Regions from separate parts of the Arthrobacter sp. NPDC058288 genome, predicted to be linked through region 3. Evidence: riboswitches for the same ligand, from Rfam matches in the RefSeq annotation. Region 3 holds a riboswitch; each other region holds the start of a gene.

Region 1 (5,772 bases), on a different contig from region 3:
CCGCGGGCGTCCGTTTCCGATGCTGGTGGACATGGCTGCGACGGAGTCCATGAGCCGCGGCGCCCGGCGCGTTTTTGCCCGTCCCAGCACGGTGGCCAGGGTGGCGCTCCTCGGGGCGTCCCCGGTGGACCGGGCATTGGCCAATTTCTTCCTCAGCATTCATTCTCCTGCCGCTCCGACGCGGTATTTCACCTGCCCGGAGGAAGCCATGCGGTGGCTCCGGCTCCCGTAGCCGTCATCGCGGCGGTGGAACACACGGCGCGAGTTGGGCCCGCAGTTCCGGAACCGGAATACGGCCGGTCGTCAGGTCGCGGCTGAGGCGGACCATGCCGCGAAGATCGGCGAGCGCGGTCTGGAAAAGGTCCACACCGGCGTCGCCACCGTCGGTCCAGTCCACCGGGACCTCGTGTACGCGGAGACCGCATCTTTCGGCCAGGACCAGCAGCTCGGTGTCAAAGAACCATGCGGTGTCAGCCGTATGCGGCAGGATGTGCCGGGCAACATCTGCGCGGATAGCCTTGAAGCCGCACTGCGCGTCGCTGAAATGCGCACCCATCAGCGCATGCAGCAGAACGTTGTACCCGCGGGAGATGAACCCCCGCCACGGTCCGCGGACAACGCGGGAAGTTCGTGCCAGCCGGGATCCGATCGCCAGGTCCGAATGCCCGGAAAGAAGCGGGGCGACCAGGGGAGCGAGCGCAGCGAGGTCGGTGGAAAGACTCACGTCCATGTAGGCCAGCACGGGTGACGGCGAGGCCAGCCACACGGTGCGGAGCGCGTTGCCGCGGCCTTTGGAGGTGAGTCGGACCACGGTGACCTCGCGTAGTTCCCGGGCCACACGCTCGGCGGTCTTGAGCGTGCCGTCGGTGCTGGAATTGTCCGCCACCGTAATCCGGAACGGGTAGGGAAACGTATCGGCCAGGTACAAGTGGAGCTGCCGCAGGGATTGCTCCAGACCCTGTTCCTCGTTATAGACCGGGATGACTACATCCAGCACCGGCAGAGCGGTTCCTGTGGTGCCGGTCATGCGCGTATCAACGGGCGCCCGGCGGACGTGACCCTGCCGGGGGAACGTCGGGGCGGGAGGACCCGGCCGGGCGTCGGCGGCGGCCCGGGGTTGCGGGGGCGGCAGGGATCCCGTGGCCAGGTCTGTGGGCGTCATGGTTCAACTATGGTGCGGCCGCATATGAAGGATTTAGGCCAAAGCTGTGCAGCTGCTGTGGGTTTTACCGTCAACGGGAACAGGAACGGTGGCGCCGGTGACATTTCCCTGCCTCCAGGGGGAGGTAATCACGCCTATACGGCCGGAGGCCCCGAATCCAGTAGTAGATTCGGGGCCTCCGGTTTTACGAAGCAAGTTGGCCAGGCGCCGGTTTAGTACCAGTTGTTGGCGTAGTGGAAGTTCAGGGCGCCGCAGGGGGAGCCGTACCGTTCCTTCACGTAGTTCAAGCCCCAGTTGATCTGGGTGCGGAAGTTGGTCAGGTAGTCGGACCCGGCACTGGCCATCTTTTCGGCCGGCAGCGACTGGACAATGCCGTAGGCGCCGCTGCTGGCGTTCGTGGCAGTGGTCTTCCAATCCGATTCCTTGGTCCAGAGCGTGGTGAGGCATTGCATCTGGTCAGCCGCCCAGCCGTACGTTCCGAGCTGCGAGGCGGCATATGCCTGGGCTGCTGCGGGATCGTCAACTGCTACGGGCGGTGCCGGGGCGGGAGCCGGTTCAGGGGCCGCTGCAGGTGCAGGAGCTTCCGGCGCCTTCTCCGCCGGCTTCTCTTCCGACGATTGCGCGGTCACGCTGACAGAGGCCGGTGCGGGCATGGCGGAAACGAGGATCTTTTCGAACGCGAGCTTCGGTTCCGCGTCGGCAGTTGCCGCAGTGGTTCCTGCGCCCGTTGCCGATGTTGCGGGGGCTACGGGTTCGGAAGCCTGGCCGGCGGCACCGACGCCAATCAGCACAGCACAGGCCGTGGTTACAACTGCGGCCCGGCGGCCGGAGCCCTGCAGGCTGGCCGCGAACCGGGACAGCGGAGATGCCTTGGCAGCTGGTTCGGCGCGGTGGCGTGAGCGTTGCGCAGACGCTGCGGACTTGCGGGAAGCGGGCTCAGGACGTACTTCTGGCGTGGATTTAGTCATGGTTGCCTCTCGATGCCGGCGGAGTTAGCTGTCGGGTTCGGATGAGGTCATCCGGCCGCACGGAACTTCACGTGTCGGCTTCACCCCAAGGGCGGCTATGCAGAATGCCCGGAGACCTGGGTCCCCCGCCTCTGCCTGATCATGAGGAAATCCGGGTAGCGGCAGAGTTTGGCGTCCATCCGGATATGCGGCCGGAACGGTGGCCGCACTCTAAAAACCGTACAGGAGTCCGGCGCTTAAGTCACATTTCGGTAACGAGGATCACGACGGCGGCGCGTTGGCTTGCGCTTATGCCGGGTGCTGCAGGCCCGTCCGTGGCGGAGTTAAGCTTCCGGTGATTCTCCCGGGAGGCGCAGCGCGAATTCGGTGCGTCCCGGGCGCGAGTTGACCTCCACGGTTCCGCCGTGCGCCTCCACGATCGACTGCACGATCGACAGGCCAAGTCCGCTTGTTCCCTCGGAAGCCGCGGCGCCCGAGCCGCCGGAACCCGAGGCGGAGCCTGCCGGGCTGGTTCGCGCGGCGTCCGCCCGGGCAAAGCGCGCGAAAACCCTGTCCACAAATTCGGGCGGGATCCCTGCACCGTTGTCCGTGACGGTCACCACGGCGCTGCCGTCAGCCGACCGCATCACTCTGGTGACCACGGTGGTGCCCGGTTCCGTGTGCTTGCGGGCGTTGGAGAGCAGGTTGGCCATCACCTGGTGCAGCTGCTTGGCATCCCCGCGGACCACCACGGGCTCCTCCGGGAGCTCCAGTTGCCAGATGCGGTCCGGGGCCATGACCTTCTCATCGCTGACGGTCTCCACCGCGAGCTGCGTCAGGTCCACGTCGCTGATTTTCAGCGGCTGGCCTTCGTCGAGCCGGGCCAGCAGCAGGAGGTCCTCCACCAGGGTGGTCATGCGTTCGGACTGGCTCTGCACCCTGGCGAGGGATTTTTGGCCGTCCGGGGTGAAGTCTTCGGTCATCCGCATGAGTTCCGTGTAGCCGCGGATGGCGGTCAGCGGCGTGCGCAGCTCGTGCGATGCATCGGCCACGAACTGGCGCACCTTCGTTTCGCTTTGCTGCCGGGCCTCGAGTGCCTTGGACACGTTGTCCAGCATGAGGTTGAGGGCGTGGCCCACGCTGCCCACTTCCGTTCCGGGATGCGCGTTCGACGGCGGGACGCGGACTGCGAGGGCCACCTCGCCGGCGTCGAGCGGCAGTTGCGAAACCTGCGTGGCGACTTCGGACAGCTGTTCGAGGGGTTTCATGGTGCGCCGGATCAGCACCGTTCCGGCAAGGCCGATGAGGACCAGGCCGCCCATCGAGACGATCACCATCGTCCATACCAAAGAGTTGAGCGTGTTCTGTTTTTCGTTGAGGGGGAGTCCGGTGACAATCACGTCCCCGTACGGGGCCTCCACCGCCACCAGGCGGTAGGAGCCGTTGGACAGGGCCCGATCGACGGGTGTTCCGTCGTGCTGGAGTGCCAAAAGAATCTGGTTATCCTCGGGCGAGAGGGACGCCACGGTGGCGTCTTTGGCGAGGAACCCGGCGCTGCTGACATTCCCGTTATCGATGCGCGCGATGAGGGTACCCACACCTTGGCCCGGTCCTTCGAACCCGTCCTGCCTGCCGGACGGGTTGCTGGGCCGTGGCCGTCCTGCCTCGTTCGAGAGCCTTGAGGCCTGCCCCAGCCGTTCATCGAGCTGCCTGGTCAGGAAGGAATCCATGGAGGCATAGCTGAAGAGGCCAATCGCGCCGCAGATGGCCACCAGCAGCGCCATGGCCACCAGGACCAGCCGGGTGCGCAGGTGCCAGGTTGACGGATCAAGCCACCGGCGGCGGTCTCTGCGGATTTCGCCGGAAAGTGTGGGCACCGCTCAATCCGCCGGTTTGATGACGTAGCCCGCGCCGCGGACGGTGTGGATCATGGGCGGGTGCTTGGCATCCACCTTCTTGCGCAAGTAGGAGATGTAGAGCTCCACGATGTTGGCTTGGCCGCCAAAGTCGTAGTCCCACACCCGGTCCAGGATCTGTGCCTTGCTGACCACCCGCTTGGGGTTCTCCATGAGGTAGCGGAGGAGTTCGAACTGGGTGGCGGTCAGCTGTAGTTCCTCCCCGGCCCGGGTCACTTCGCGCGTGTCAACGTTGAGGACAAGATCGCCCACCACCAGTTCGGCGGTGTCCATGGCGGCCACCCCGGAGCGCTGGACCAGCCGGTGCAGGCGGAGGAGCACCTCTTCCATGCTGAAGGGCTTGGTGACATAGTCGTCCCCGCCGGCCGCCAGGCCGAGGATGCGGTCCTGGACGGCGTCCTTTGCCGTCAGGAAGAGCGCTGGCACCTCCGGCGCGAAGGCGCGGATCCTGGTGAGCAGCTCGACGCCGTCGAAACCGGGGAGCATCACATCCAGCACCAGCACGTCCGGGCGGAAGTCCTTGGCGAGCTTGACGGCTTCGGGACCGTCGCCTGCGACGGCAACGGACCAGCCTGCCATCCGCAGGCCCATGCTCATGAGCTCGGAGAGGCTGGGTTCGTCGTCAACCACCAGGGCGCGGATGGGGGAACCGTCCGGGTGGGTGAGCTGGGGAAGGTTGTTGGTCATGGAGTGCGAAGTGGCCATGGGACAACTCTCCGATCTGCGGTTTAGCCGGCGCTATGGGGATCCTGTGCGCTGGCTGTGAATCCCAGCCTAGCGAGCTGAACGCGGTGGTGGGCCCTCCTTGGGCTGCCCGGCGCGGATCGGCTGAATCGCCGGACTGAAACCGGCATCGGAAACGTCACAGCTTGACCTCTTGCCCTGCACAGGCCCCGCACAGGAACGCTTCCGAGGCTGGAGTGGACAAAGCCCCCTGCCCGAGGAGTACGCCATGAACAACCACCACAGCACGCCGGTTCCGGAAAACGATTCTGAGAAGACTCCGGAAGACCAGCCGATCCCGGCGGGCGGTCGTGTGAACTTCCCCGTGAACAGCCCCGCCAACGGCGGGCAGGCCTCCGGATGGGGAGTGCCGCCGTCGGACGCTGCCTCCGGCGCGCTGCCGGAGACGGGGTGGGGACCGTCCCGTCCGTCCGGTAGTTGGGGTGCGCCGCCGCCTGCCGGCTTTCCGGACGACCCCGCAGGCCGCTCGAAGCCGTGGACCGTCAAACGCGGAGTGGCGGTCGCCGGCGCCGCGGCCGTTCTCGCCGGGGGAGTCGGCGTGGGCATCTACGCGCTGACTTCGAGCTCGGCGGCGGCTGGCAACCCGGCCGATGCAGGCGCACTGCAGGAGACTTCACCAGGCGGCCGCGGCGGAGCGCAGGGAGGTTTTGCCGACGGCGGGATGCCGCCACAGGGCGGCCCCGGAAACTTTGCCCCGGAGGGCCTGGGCGGAATGGGCACCGGAGTCTCCGCTGCCGTCCACTCCGAGTACGTGACCCTCGAGGAGGGCGCCTACGTCACCAAAGTGGAACAGCAGGGAACGGTCACTGCGGTGAGTTCGGGCTCCGTCACGGTCAAAAGCACGGACGGGTTCAGCCGCACCTATTCACTCGGTTCGGACGTTACGGTGAGCAATCAGCAACAAAGGCGTCAACAGTCCGGCGCTTCGGCCACCAGCCAGCCCACCGTGGCGGACATCGTGTCCGGTGCGATGGTAAGGATCGTCGCGGGAAAGGACGGCGAC
Region 2 (5,772 bases), on a different contig from region 3:
TCCTTCTTGGAGTCATCGTCGCAGCCGGCGTGATCTGGTACGCGGTCTTCACCGCGGTCAAACCCGCCCCTCCGGCGGTGCAGCCGGCAGCGGACGCGCAACTGGTCCGCGAGGACAGCCACCGCGTCACCTCCCCGGCGACCGAGAAGGCGCAGCTGGTGGAATTCCTGGACTTCGAATGCGAGTCCTGCCGCGCCGCGGAGCCTCTGGTGGCGGAACTGAAGAAGGAATTCGGGGACCGGATCACCTTCGTCAACCGCTACTTCCCGCTCCCGGGACACCGGAACTCCGGTACGGCAGCCCTGGCCGTGGAATCAGCCGCGCAACAGGGCAAATACGAGGAAATGTACGCGAAGATGTTCGAAACCCAGGCGCAGTGGGGCGAAATGCAGGACTCCCAGGCGCCCCTGTTCCGGACCTACGCCCAGGAACTGGGACTGGACATGACCGCGTACGACGCCGCCGTGGCCGATGACAAAACCATCGAGCGGATCCGCAAAGACGTCGCGGACGGCAAGGCCCTGGGAGTGACCGGCACCCCAACGTTCTTCCTCAACGGCGAAAAGCTGACCCTGAACACCGAAGACGACTTCCGGCAGAAACTGACCGACGCCGTCAAATAACAGGGGCACGCTCCTCTGCCGGTCCCGGAATCGCAAATAACCGGCTGGGGAAATTTGCAGGAAAGGAGCTGCGCACCATGACCTCTCAGCGTGCGCCGTTCCGGCTGCTGCGCACAGCCGTCGTCGCCGCGGCAGTCCTTTGCCTGGCTGTCGGGGCCCACGTCCTCGGCGGCGGGACGCTTCCGCCTACACCGGTCCTGGCCGCCGTCACGGCCCTGACAGTGCTTTGCATCGTTCGTCTGACCAAAGGCAAAATGAACGCCCCTTCCCTGGCGGCGGTTCTGATAGCCGGGCAGGGAATCCTGCACGAGGCATTTTCTGCCCTGTCCGGACCAGCGACACTGCCGTCGGCCGGACCCGCTCTCCATGTCCACGGAGCGGTGCCGGGACCTTTTGCCGTACCGGAAATGCACCAGCACCTCCAGGCCGGCGGTGAGCCCGTCATGCTGGCGCTTCATCTGATCGCAACACTGCTCACCGCGGTGCTGCTGGAAAGGGGCGAGGCCGCACTCTGGGCCCTGGCGGCCTTGCTTCGCCCGCTGGCGGGTCTCTTCGCGGTCCGGATGCTGGTGGTGGCGCGCCAGCCCCGGCCGTTCCTGCGCCAGGTTTTGACGTACAGATGGGGGGTGCTGCGGCGGCCCCCGCTGCGCGGACCGCCCGTGGAAGCTCTCATCTGACCGCGTGGTCAGGATCGCCGGACGCCGACGAGCCGTTGAATCCTGCGGCTCAGACCCGGACGCAGGATCGATCCCTGGCCCCCATGCGGTGATGCATATCTCCTGCAACCCCCACAGCTCCCACGGAAGAACACCACCCCAGATGCCAACACATTCCAAGTTCACCACCCGGCTATGGCTGGCAGCCGCAGCCATGCTCATGATTCCTGCCGTGACGGCCTCACCGGCCACAGCGCACGACGCGCTCTCGTCCACGGAACCGGCACAGGACGCCATCGTGGCCTCCGCACCCGAGACAGTGTCCCTGACCTTGTCGGAGCCGCCGACGGATTCCAAGAACCTGATCCTGAGCACCATCGCCGTCACCGATGGCGCCGGGAAGACCGTCAGCGACGGCAAGGTGACCGTTTACGGTCCGACGCTCTCGACCACCGTGTCCGCCGGGACCGCCGGAACCTACAGGGTGTTGTGGCGTGCCGTCTCCTCCGACGGTCACCCGATCGAAGGAGCATATTCCTTCACCGTCCGGACTCCGGCCGGCGGTGCCGTCAGCCCCTTACCGGCGCCTACGCCAGCCCCGCAGACAACGGATACGGGCACCGTACCTGATCAGGAGCGTTTCAGGCCACCGAACGACGAGAACGCCCCGCTGACTGTGGGGATTGCAGCGGTGCTTCTTGCCGCGGGTGTTGGTGCGACCCTGCTCGTGCGCCGCCGGAACAGGAAGGGCCGAGCCTGACCTGACCGGGCGGTTGCCCCTGACCCTGGCTGCACGGAGCCGCGCCGCCAGGGTCAGGCCCGCACAAGGTCTGGTTCAACCAGTCGCGTCCGGGATCGGGCGTCAGGTGGTCCGGACGGCCCGACGTCGGGCACGCACCATCCGCAGCGCCACGGCCGCCGCGGCAGCGCAGGCCATGACTATGAAAGACCCGGTGCCGGCGTTGAACAGGGCGGGGGCGAAGCCGGGCGCCGGTGCTGATGAGTCCGCGGCGGCAACGATGGACCCCCAGTAAGCGGCCGTTGCGGCCAGCCAGAGCGCACCTGCAGCGCTGACAACCCAGGACAGGCGTGAGAACCAGGGAGCCTGTGCGCTGTAGGAAAGGGCAACGGCCACCAGGACGACACCCGCGACGGCCAAGAGCTGGGCGCCGAGCAGATACGGTCCGGCCACCAGACCGACGGGGACGCAGAGTCCGCCGATCATGATCAGCCGCCGCGCGCCAAGCGGCATCGTTGCTGGCGGGCCCGGCACAGCAGTTGCCTGCGCCGGATCCGGTGTGGTGTTCTCCGCTGTCATTTGTTTCCTGTTTTCTCGTCTAAGCCTGTTGCGCCGGAGTGGCCCCGTGCGATGCAGAGACCGATTGGTTCGGCACGGGCTCTTCGCCGCCCTCAAAACAGTACAGGAATCGGTGGATTGACGGGATCCCGCCACGTAGCCCCGGACGGCACGTGACCAGGCGAAGCGGCCCCAAGGACGTAGCCCCGCCTGCTAGCGGTTCATGATGCGCTAAAGGCCGGTGATCAGCCGCCCCCAAGGCAGCAGATCACCGGCCTCTAGCCTTTACTGTCAGGCGCCCGCGCGGACGAACGTGACGGGTCCTGTGGCGGTCAGCCAGGACAGTGGGTGCACGACGGTGGCGTTGACGCCATTCATGCCGCCGCTGAGCACCTGGCCGTCGCCGACGTAAATGCCGACGTGACCGGACTGGACCACCATGTCCCCGGGCTGGGGATCGCCAACGACCTTGCCGTAGTTCATGAACTGCATCGGGCCGAGGTCGCCGACCGGGATGCCGGCTGCGCCCAGAGCCTTTTCCACCATCGCCGTGCAGTCCTGGGTGATTCCCAGCTGCGCGTAGGCCGCTGAGACCATCGCCGCATTGACGCCGCCGGCCGCCTTGGCAGGGGCGGGGGCGGACTGGACCTGCACCGATACTGCAGGGGTTGCCGGCGCCTGCGCGACGGGAGCCGCGGCGGGGGTTGCCGGTTCAGGCTGTTCGATGACCGGTGCCGGGGCAGTGCTGACCTCGGGGCGTTCGAAGGAGATCCGGACACTGGAATCGGCGCTGACCGGAGCGGCGACCTGACCTTTCACTTCAAGGGTCGAGGAGGGGGCGGAGTCGCGCTGCATGGGGGCTTCGGCGGCGTTGGCGGCCAGCCCGCTGGTCAGAACAAGACCGGAGGCTGCCGCAATGACGGCGGCCTGCCGGCCCATCAGGCCGGCGTTACCGGCGACGGTGGAGGAAATGGCCGCGAGTCGGCGGGTAGGGGTTGTGCCCGCGCGGTGCCGGGGCATGGTTGTGCGTGAAGACATGACGGAAGCCTCTCCCAATGCCTGCGAGGTGAGCTGTCGGATTCGGATGGGAGACACCCGGCCGCAGAACCCGCTGCATGGTGCAGGCGTTGTGCGGCTTCACCCCAAGGCCTGCTCAAGCGATCAGGCCGGAAAGTGGTTTCCCCGTCTCTGCCGGATGATTACGAACGGATCCCGGACCGCGGCAGAGTTAGGCAATCAGCTCGGGAGTACCCGGATCGGAGACAACGGGCACCGTCAAACCCTAGCCTGAATCACACCCAAATGTCACATCCAGGTAACGGCCGGATACTGAATCCGGTCGCCTAGTGAAGCCCGGGGCTAGTACTACAGTCGCGGTTATTTTGTGCCGTATCGGCGTTTTAACCGGACTTTCCACTCGTGGCCTGTTAATCGTTGGTGGTGAGTGATGATATTTGTGTGGCGGACGTAGAAGAGTGGGCCGAGGGTCTGGAAGAAATCGGGGAGCTGATTGGGTCGCGGTTTGCCCGGTCCGAGCCACGGCGGAATGCTGTGGGGTATGTGCGCGGACTGCTCTCGGATGAGGAACGCAAGAACTCCTGAACCCTGTCTGAACGCGCCGGGCACGGCACTCCGGATGGCATGCAACGCCTGCTCTCGACCACCGACTGGGACCCGGATGCTGTGCGGGATGTCCTGTTCACTTACGTCAACCGCCACCTCGGCGATCCCGGCGGGATCCTGATCATCGACGAGACCGGATTCCTCAAGAAGGGCGCCGCCTCGGCCGGGGTCGCACGCCAGTATTCTGGCACCGCCGGGCGGGTGGAGAACTGCCAGATCGGAGTGTTCCTGACATACTCCGCACCGGCCGGGCGCAGCCTGCTGGACCGGGAACTCTACCTGCCCAAAGCCTGGGCCGACGACCGGGAAAGATGCGCCCGGGCCGGGATCCCCAAAACCAGGTAATTCGGCACGAAACCGGTCCTGGCCGCAGACATGATCGACCGCGTCCTGGATGCCGGGATCCCGGCCCGCTGGGCCACCGGGGACGCGGTCTACGGACAGCATTCTGGGCTGCGCCGCCGCCTGGAAGCCAGAGGTTTGCACTACGTGCTGGCCGTTCCCATGAACCAAAACATCATCGCCCCCACCGCCTGGCCAGGCGAACAATGGCGCGCGGATAAACTCATCGCCTCCCTGCGCCCCAATGCCTGGCGGACCCGCACCGCCGGGGCAGGAACCAAAGGCGACCGCCGATACGCCTGGGCGCGGACCCGCATCAACGGGCCCGCCGAAACCGGCGAACACTGGCTGCTGGCCCGCCGCTCCCTGAAAGACCCGACCGACCTGGCCTACTACATCTGCCACGGCCCCAACCGGGTCTCACTGGCCGAGCTGGTGCGGATCGCCGGCGCCCGCTGGGCGATCGAGGAAACCTTCCAAACCTCTAAAGGCGAAACCGGACTGGACCACTACCAGGTCCGCCAATACACCGGCTGGTACCGGCACATCACCCTCTCCATGTTCGCCCAGGCCTTCCTGACCGTGATCCGCTCCAAAAAAGGGGCCCTGGCGCCGGAGACGGAGAACTGATCCGACTCTCACTGCCCGAAATCAGGCGGCTGCTCGTCCGGCTCGTCTGGCACCGCACCACCAGCCCGAAACACGTCCTGAAACACTCAACCTGGCGACGAAAACACCAACACCGCGCCCGAAACTGTCATTACAAGACCCGCGGCCACACCCCATAAACGCGACTGTAGTACTAGGCCCGGCCCATGACTGTCAGCACAATGAGGACGCAGTTGAGGCCAACGATCAGTGTTGCGCTGGTCCATCCGGCGATTTTGAGTGCTTTGGAGTCAGTGTGGATACCCATGACCTCGCGTTTGCCGGTGAGCCGGATCAGAGGAATCAAGGCAAAAGGTATGCCGAAGCTAAGCAGGACCTGGCTCAGGACCAAAGCGAGCGTGGGTTCGATGCCGGCTGCCAGGATGGCCAGGGCCGGGATCAGGGTGATGACCCTGCGGGCCAGGAGCGGCACGCGAACCTTCAACAGTCCGCCCATGATGGTCGCACCGGCGTAGCAGCCTACGGAGGTGGAGGCCAGGCCTGAGGCCAGCAGGCCGATGGCGAAGATTACCCCGATGACGGGACCCAACGCAGAGGTGACTGCGGCATGGGCTCCGGCGAT
Region 3 (5,772 bases):
CGTTTTCCTCAGACTGCATGGCAGGCCGCGGTTTTTGGACGCTCCGGCATCTTGGGGGTAAGCCGGAACGGCCCGAACAGGGTTTTTTAGCGAAGGACGCGCGCTTCAGCGAAGGGAAGCGCGTGTTTTAGCGAAGCGTGTAGAACGCAGAGGTGCCCGTGGCGGACACAGCGTGCAGGAGGGTGCCCTGCGAGGGGTTGAGCGCGCTGATCATCATGCCGTTGCCGACGTAGATGCCAACGTGGGCGCCGCCGTTTTGCATGACGAGATCGCCCGGCGCCGGAGTGGAGGTGGGCGTCATGGCTGTCCATGCATTGGTGCGGGGGATGCTGATGCCGGCCTGGGCGTAAACCCACTGGGTGAAGCCTGAGCAGTCCCAGCCGCTGGGAGTGGTGCCGCCCCAGACGTAGGGGCTGCCGATACCCGTGTAAGCGATAGCAGCAAGGCCCGATGCTGCTGCTGAAGAAGCGGCGTCGGCAAGCTTGCCCGCCTTGGCCTCTCCGGCAGCCTCAGTGGAGGCCTCGCTGGCATCTGTACCGGTGGACTGTGCCCGAACGGTTTCAACCTTGGGCGCTGCCTTCGTGGTCACTGCCGGACGCTCGAAGGAAACAGTCGCAGTCGGTTCTGCAGTTACGGTCAGCTGGGCCGACTGTGAGCCGGACTCCGTCGAAGCGGAAACGCCCAGGTTGGTATCGGCGGCATTTGCCGGCATCCCAACACTGAGGATCAGTCCGGAAGCAGCTGCGATGACAGCTGCCTGGCGACCTACGGTCCCGGCGTTGGCAGTAACGGCCCTGGAAACGGAGTTCAACGGGTTCATACGAACCGTTTGCGCGCGGTGGCGCGCAGAATTGTGACGTGCAGACACGAAGGTAGCCTCTCCCAATGCCTACGAGGTGAGCTGTCGGATTCGGATGGGAGTCACCCGGCCGCTCGGCTTCCTGGGAAGCGTTGCGACTTAACCCCAAGGTCTTCTTGCGAAGACCAAAATTGGTTCCCCCGCCTCTGCCAGACGATGTCATGCGAACGGACCTTGAGCGGTGGCAGAGTTAGGCAATCCACTCAAGAGCGCCAACTTCGGAAAAGTTGGCGTGCTCTAAACGGTACAGGATTTCCGAACGAATGTCACATTCAGGTCACGGCATGTCACAGGAATGCGAGAGTGACCCATCGCTTGGATCAGAGCCAGCCCAGCGGGTCGACGACTTCGCCGTTGACCATCACTTCAAAATGGAGGTGGCAGCCAGTGGAGGCTCCGGTGGTCCCGCTAAGCGCAATGACCTCGCCCCGGGTGACCTTCTGGCCGACCTGGACACTGGACGACGAGAGGTGGTTGTACGTGGTTTCCAAGCCGTTGCCGTGGTCAATCACCACACGGTTTCCACCGCCGTACGGGTGCCAGCCGGAGAAGGTCACGGTTCCGCTGGCCGCGGCGAACACGCTGGTGCCGCACTGGGCCGCATAGTCCTGGCCACGGTGGAACTCCCCGGCTCCGCCCGTAATCGGGCTGACGCGGAACCCGAATGGCGATGCGGTGACCATCTGTTCCAGCGGCGCACCCAGGCTGCCGGTGGATGCCGCGCGGGTGATGGTTCCCGCCGACTGCGCGCTCAGCAATTGCTTGAGCTTGCCGTCAGGATCCCCCTTGGTGGCCACGGTGGTCCGGTTGAAATCGATCTTGGCGCTGGCGGCGGCGGAGACCTCCGGCTGCGCCGCGACTGCGGCGGCGGCGTTTCCCGTGTCTGACGTGGCCACCATGGGGCCTGTTGACGGGACGGTCACGGTAAGGACCAGTCCGGTGGCGGCCAGCGCTATGCCTGCCTTCTGACCCACGCCGCTCGCCGAAGCGAACTCCGTCACCTGGCTGAACAGGCTCCGTCGCCGGCGCGCATCACGGTGTGCGTCGCGCGGCCTGACCGTCATTACGGCTTCGGCCACGGGGTACTCCGAAGCGGGACCTGTCGCCCTGCGGCGGCCCCTGACGGTCTGCGTGGTCAAGAATTATCCTCTCTGGAAAGCCTGCGGAGTTAGCTGTCGGATTCGGGTCAGAGAGATCAAAGACCCGGTCCGCCAATGCAAGGCATCCGACACAGGGGTGTCCCAAAGGAATCCTTCGTCGGAGGTGCCTTGCCGCTGACGGACTTCACCCCAAGACCGTCTTTCAACGGCCGGTTGTGGTTCCCCCGCCTCTGCCAGGAGGTGCTTCGTTCCTTGATCCGCTGGCAGAGCTCGGCTTCGGATCAGGTAACGCTTTAGTATCGGCGCTAGTCCTCAACTATAGGTGATTAATCAGCGCGGTAATAATTCCGTTATCTGGGTCTCAGTGTGTTGTAGGTGGTCCTACGAAGTGCGCGGTTAGCGGACCGTAACAAACACGTGGGCCGCAACTTCGGGCGGCAGTTCCAGGGCGCCTTCGATCTCGGGTACTCGCACCGAGATGTACTCCCCCACGCGTTCCAAGGCGAGGGATGCCCCGGGACGGATGCCGCCTTCATCAAGTTGCACCAGCAACTCCGGCTCAACCTGGATGGGCTCGGCCAGGCGGCTCACGGTAACGCGCGAGTCGGCCCCGTATCCGGCCATGGCTTCAAGAAGGTTCACCACACCATCGGTGAACGCGGGAGCGGGCTGGCCGCCGAGTGCGGCCAGGCCGGGAATGGGGTTGCCGTAGGGGGAGACCGTTGGGTGGTCCAGAAGCTCGAAAATGCGCCGCTCAACCCGCTCGCTCATGACGTGTTCCCAACGGCACGCTTCGTCGTGTACATACGCCCAGTCGAGGCCGATGACGTCGGCGAGGAGCCGCTCAGCAAGGCGGTGCTTGCGCATGACTTCGGTAGCGCGTTTCCGGCCCGTTTCGGTGAGTTCAAGGTGCCGGTCGCCGGAAACAACCACCAAGCCGTCCCGTTCCATCCGGCCGATGGTCTGCGAAACGGTGGGGCCGGAGTGGCGCAGCCGTTCGGCAATCCGCGCACGGAGAGCAACAATGTTCTCTTCCTCAAGCTCCAAGATTGTCCGAAGATACATCTCCGTGGTGTCGATCAGATCCGTCATCCAGCTCAGCTCCTCGAGCACAGTCCTTGCGTCAGTCCCACCGTACCGCGCGGAGGCGTTTCCCGTTGGCCTCGGCGAAGTGGACCTGCATCCACCGCTCAGCCTTCGGGGAACGGCCTCACGGGATCAGCCCGGCCGCCATCGCGGCCCGCTATACGTCAGGGATCAGCTTAGCCTATTTTGAATTACTCCGGATAATTCGGCGCGGAGCTTCGCAGCGACGGGACCGCTAGCGCGTTTGGGATGTCTCAGTGACTGGACTATGACGGTTACCGTTCCGTCCCCCGCTGGCGAGTCAGGCAGAATATAGGGGATTCCCCCAGCAGCAACCCGTGACCTGCCGGGCCTCTCCCACGTCCACGCCGAAAAATTGGAGCCATTGTGAGCGACACCAGCATCACTATCCCCGCCAACCTCCTGCCCAAGGACGGACGGTTCGGCGCCGGGCCTTCAAAGGTCCGTCCCGAGCAGATCGAGGCCCTGTCTGCCGCCTCTGCCACGCTTCTTGGCACCTCGCACCGCCAGGCCCCGGTCAAGAACCTCGTAGGGTCCGTCCGTAACGGCCTCAGCGAGTTCTTCCGCGCCCCGGACGGCTATGAAGTCATCCTCGGAGTGGGCGGCTCCACCGCGTTCTGGGATGTCGCGGCGTTCGGGCTGGTGGACAGCAAGGCCCAGCACCTCTCCTTTGGCGAGTTCGGTTCCAAGTTCGCCTCCGCCACCAACAAGGCTCCTTTCCTGGACGCCTCCTCCATCATTAAGGCCGAGCCCGGTACCCGGCCCGTGGCGCAGGCAGAAGCCGGCATCGACGTATACGCGTGGCCCCAGAATGAGACGTCCACCGGCGTGGCCGCCCCCGTGAAGCGGGTTGCGGGGGCGGATGACGGATCGCTGGTCCTGGTCGATGCCACCTCGGCTGCCGGCGGCCTGGACGTCGAGGTGTCGGAAGCGGACGTGTACTACTTCGCGCCGCAGAAGAACTTCGCGTCGGACGGCGGCCTGTGGCTGGGCCTCTTCTCCCCCGCCGCCCTCGAGCGTGCTGCGCGGATCAAGGCCAGCGGCCGGTGGATCCCCGATTTCCTGAACCTGCAGACCGCCATCGACAATTCCCGGCTCAACCAGACTTACAACACGCCCGCGCTGGCCACCCTGGTCACCCTGGACGCACAGGTGCAGTGGCTTAACGCCAGCGGCGGACTTGATTTTGCGGCTGCCCGCACCGCCGATTCCGCCGGACGCATCTACTCCTGGGCTGAGGCCTCCGAGTACGCCACGCCGTTCGTTGCCAAGGCCGAAGACCGTTCAAACGTGATCGCCACCATCGACTTCGACGATTCGATCGACGCGGCGGCCATCGCGAAGGTCCTCCGCTCCAATGGGATTGTGGACACGGAGCCCTACCGCAAGCTGGGGCGCAACCAGTTGCGCATCGCCACGTTCGTGGCGATCGACCCGGACGATGTGTCCGCCCTCCTGTCCTGCATCGACTACGTCGTGGGCGAACTGCGCAAGTAAGTCACGAACCAGCGCAGACGCGTTAGCGTTCGACGGCGTCGTCCGGGTTTTTGTCCCGGGCGGCGCCTTCGTCGTTGCGCTCTCTTCCTTCAGTTGAGCCGGAGTGGTTGGACCCTGCGGATACCAGCCGGAAGTAGCGCAGTCCCCGGGCGCGGCGGTTGAATCCGAGCTTCAGCTGCTTGGCCCGGATGATCCACACCATGCCGATCAGCGCGGCCAGGAGCCCGGATGCCGCTGCCACGGACATGGACCAGCGGGGACCGGCAACATTGGCCACCCATCCCACCAGCGGAGCGCCGACGGGTGTGCCGCCCATGAAGATGGCCATGTAAAGGGCCATGACCCGGCCGCGCATCACCGGGTCCGTGGTGGTCTGCACGTAGCCGTTGGCGCTGGTCATCATCGTGATGGCAAAGAGGCCTACCGGAACCAGGGCCACGCCGAACCAGAAGTAGTTGGGCGCCAGGGCCGCCAGCCCGGAGGTGACCCCGAACGCGCCGGCTGCTCCGAAAATGATCCGGAGCCGGGGCTTGGACCGCCCGGCGGACAGCAATGCGCCCGCCACGGAGCCGATGGCCATGATGGAGTTCATCAGCCCGAAGGCACTGGCATCCAGCCCGAATTCCGTGCCCACCATGGCCGCAATGAACAGGACGAAGTTGAGTCCGAGCGTGCCCACGATGAAGACGGCAACAAGCACCACCACTATGTCCGGACGGAACCGCACATATCGCAGCCCCTCACGGATCCGGCCCTTCCCGGCAGCCGCCCGGGGAAGGACCCTCAGGGATGACGCGGGTATCTTCCACAGGCTGAACAGGAGGGCCAGGAAAGTGGCGGTGTTGATCAGGAACACCCACCCGGGTCCCACGGCCACCGTCAGCACGCCGGCAACTGCCGGCCCGATCATCCTGGCCACGTTGAAGGAGGCACTGTTGAGTGCCACGGCGTTGGGGAGGTAATCGTCCCGTACCAGCTCGGAGACAAACGTTTGCCGCACGGGAGCATCGAGGGCGGACACAAGGCCCAGCAGCAGGGCAAAGGCGTAGACGTGCCAGAGTTGCCCGGCACCAAGGACCACCAGAAGTCCCAGGCCCGTGCTCAGCAGGGCCATCGCGGACTGGGTCATCACCAGGAGGTGGCGCCGGTTAAAACGGTCTGCCACCAGCCCGGCCACGGGTGCGAGGAACAGTTGCGGCCCCAGTTGCA

What was found. A riboswitch is a leader RNA that binds a small molecule or an ion and turns the genes downstream of it on or off. The one in region 3 is predicted to bind cyclic di-AMP.
Region 1: another riboswitch for cyclic di-AMP. It lies ahead of ACFVWT_RS20825 (hypothetical protein); the one in region 3 lies ahead of ACFVWT_RS12960 (M23 family metallopeptidase).
Region 2: another riboswitch for cyclic di-AMP. It lies ahead of ACFVWT_RS19160 (NlpC/P60 family protein); the one in region 3 lies ahead of ACFVWT_RS12960 (M23 family metallopeptidase).

Annotation. Positions count from the first base shown of each region.
Region 1 is NZ_JBHVYH010000010.1:65,283-71,054, forward strand. It holds gene ACFVWT_RS20815 (STAS/SEC14 domain-containing protein) at 1-232, shown strand, start outside; gene ACFVWT_RS20820 (dolichyl-phosphate beta-glucosyltransferase) at 236-1,162, opposite strand; gene ACFVWT_RS20825 (hypothetical protein) at 1,375-2,130, opposite strand; cyclic di-AMP (ydaO/yuaA leader) riboswitch at 2,130-2,314, opposite strand; gene ACFVWT_RS20830 (ATP-binding protein) at 2,454-3,986, opposite strand; gene ACFVWT_RS20835 (response regulator transcription factor) at 3,990-4,730, opposite strand; gene ACFVWT_RS20840 (hypothetical protein) at 4,978-5,772, shown strand, end outside.
Region 2 is NZ_JBHVYH010000008.1:193,932-199,703, forward strand. It holds gene ACFVWT_RS19140 (DsbA family protein) at 1-623, shown strand, start outside; gene ACFVWT_RS19145 (hypothetical protein) at 701-1,300, shown strand; gene ACFVWT_RS19150 (copper resistance protein CopC) at 1,443-2,039, shown strand; gene ACFVWT_RS19155 (hypothetical protein) at 2,142-2,597, opposite strand; gene ACFVWT_RS19160 (NlpC/P60 family protein) at 2,868-3,614, opposite strand; cyclic di-AMP (ydaO/yuaA leader) riboswitch at 3,619-3,821, opposite strand; partial or broken gene ACFVWT_RS19165 (IS701 family transposase) at 4,029-5,171, shown strand; gene ACFVWT_RS19170 (Nramp family divalent metal transporter) at 5,344-5,772, opposite strand, start outside.
Region 3 is NZ_JBHVYH010000004.1:65,426-71,197, reverse strand. It holds gene ACFVWT_RS12965 (C40 family peptidase) at 128-820, opposite strand; cyclic di-AMP (ydaO/yuaA leader) riboswitch at 873-1,066, opposite strand; gene ACFVWT_RS12960 (M23 family metallopeptidase) at 1,180-1,998, opposite strand; cyclic di-AMP (ydaO/yuaA leader) riboswitch at 2,002-2,245, opposite strand; gene ACFVWT_RS12955 (metal-dependent transcriptional regulator) at 2,356-3,051, opposite strand; gene serC (phosphoserine transaminase) at 3,433-4,563, shown strand; gene ACFVWT_RS12945 (MFS transporter) at 4,586-5,772, opposite strand, start outside.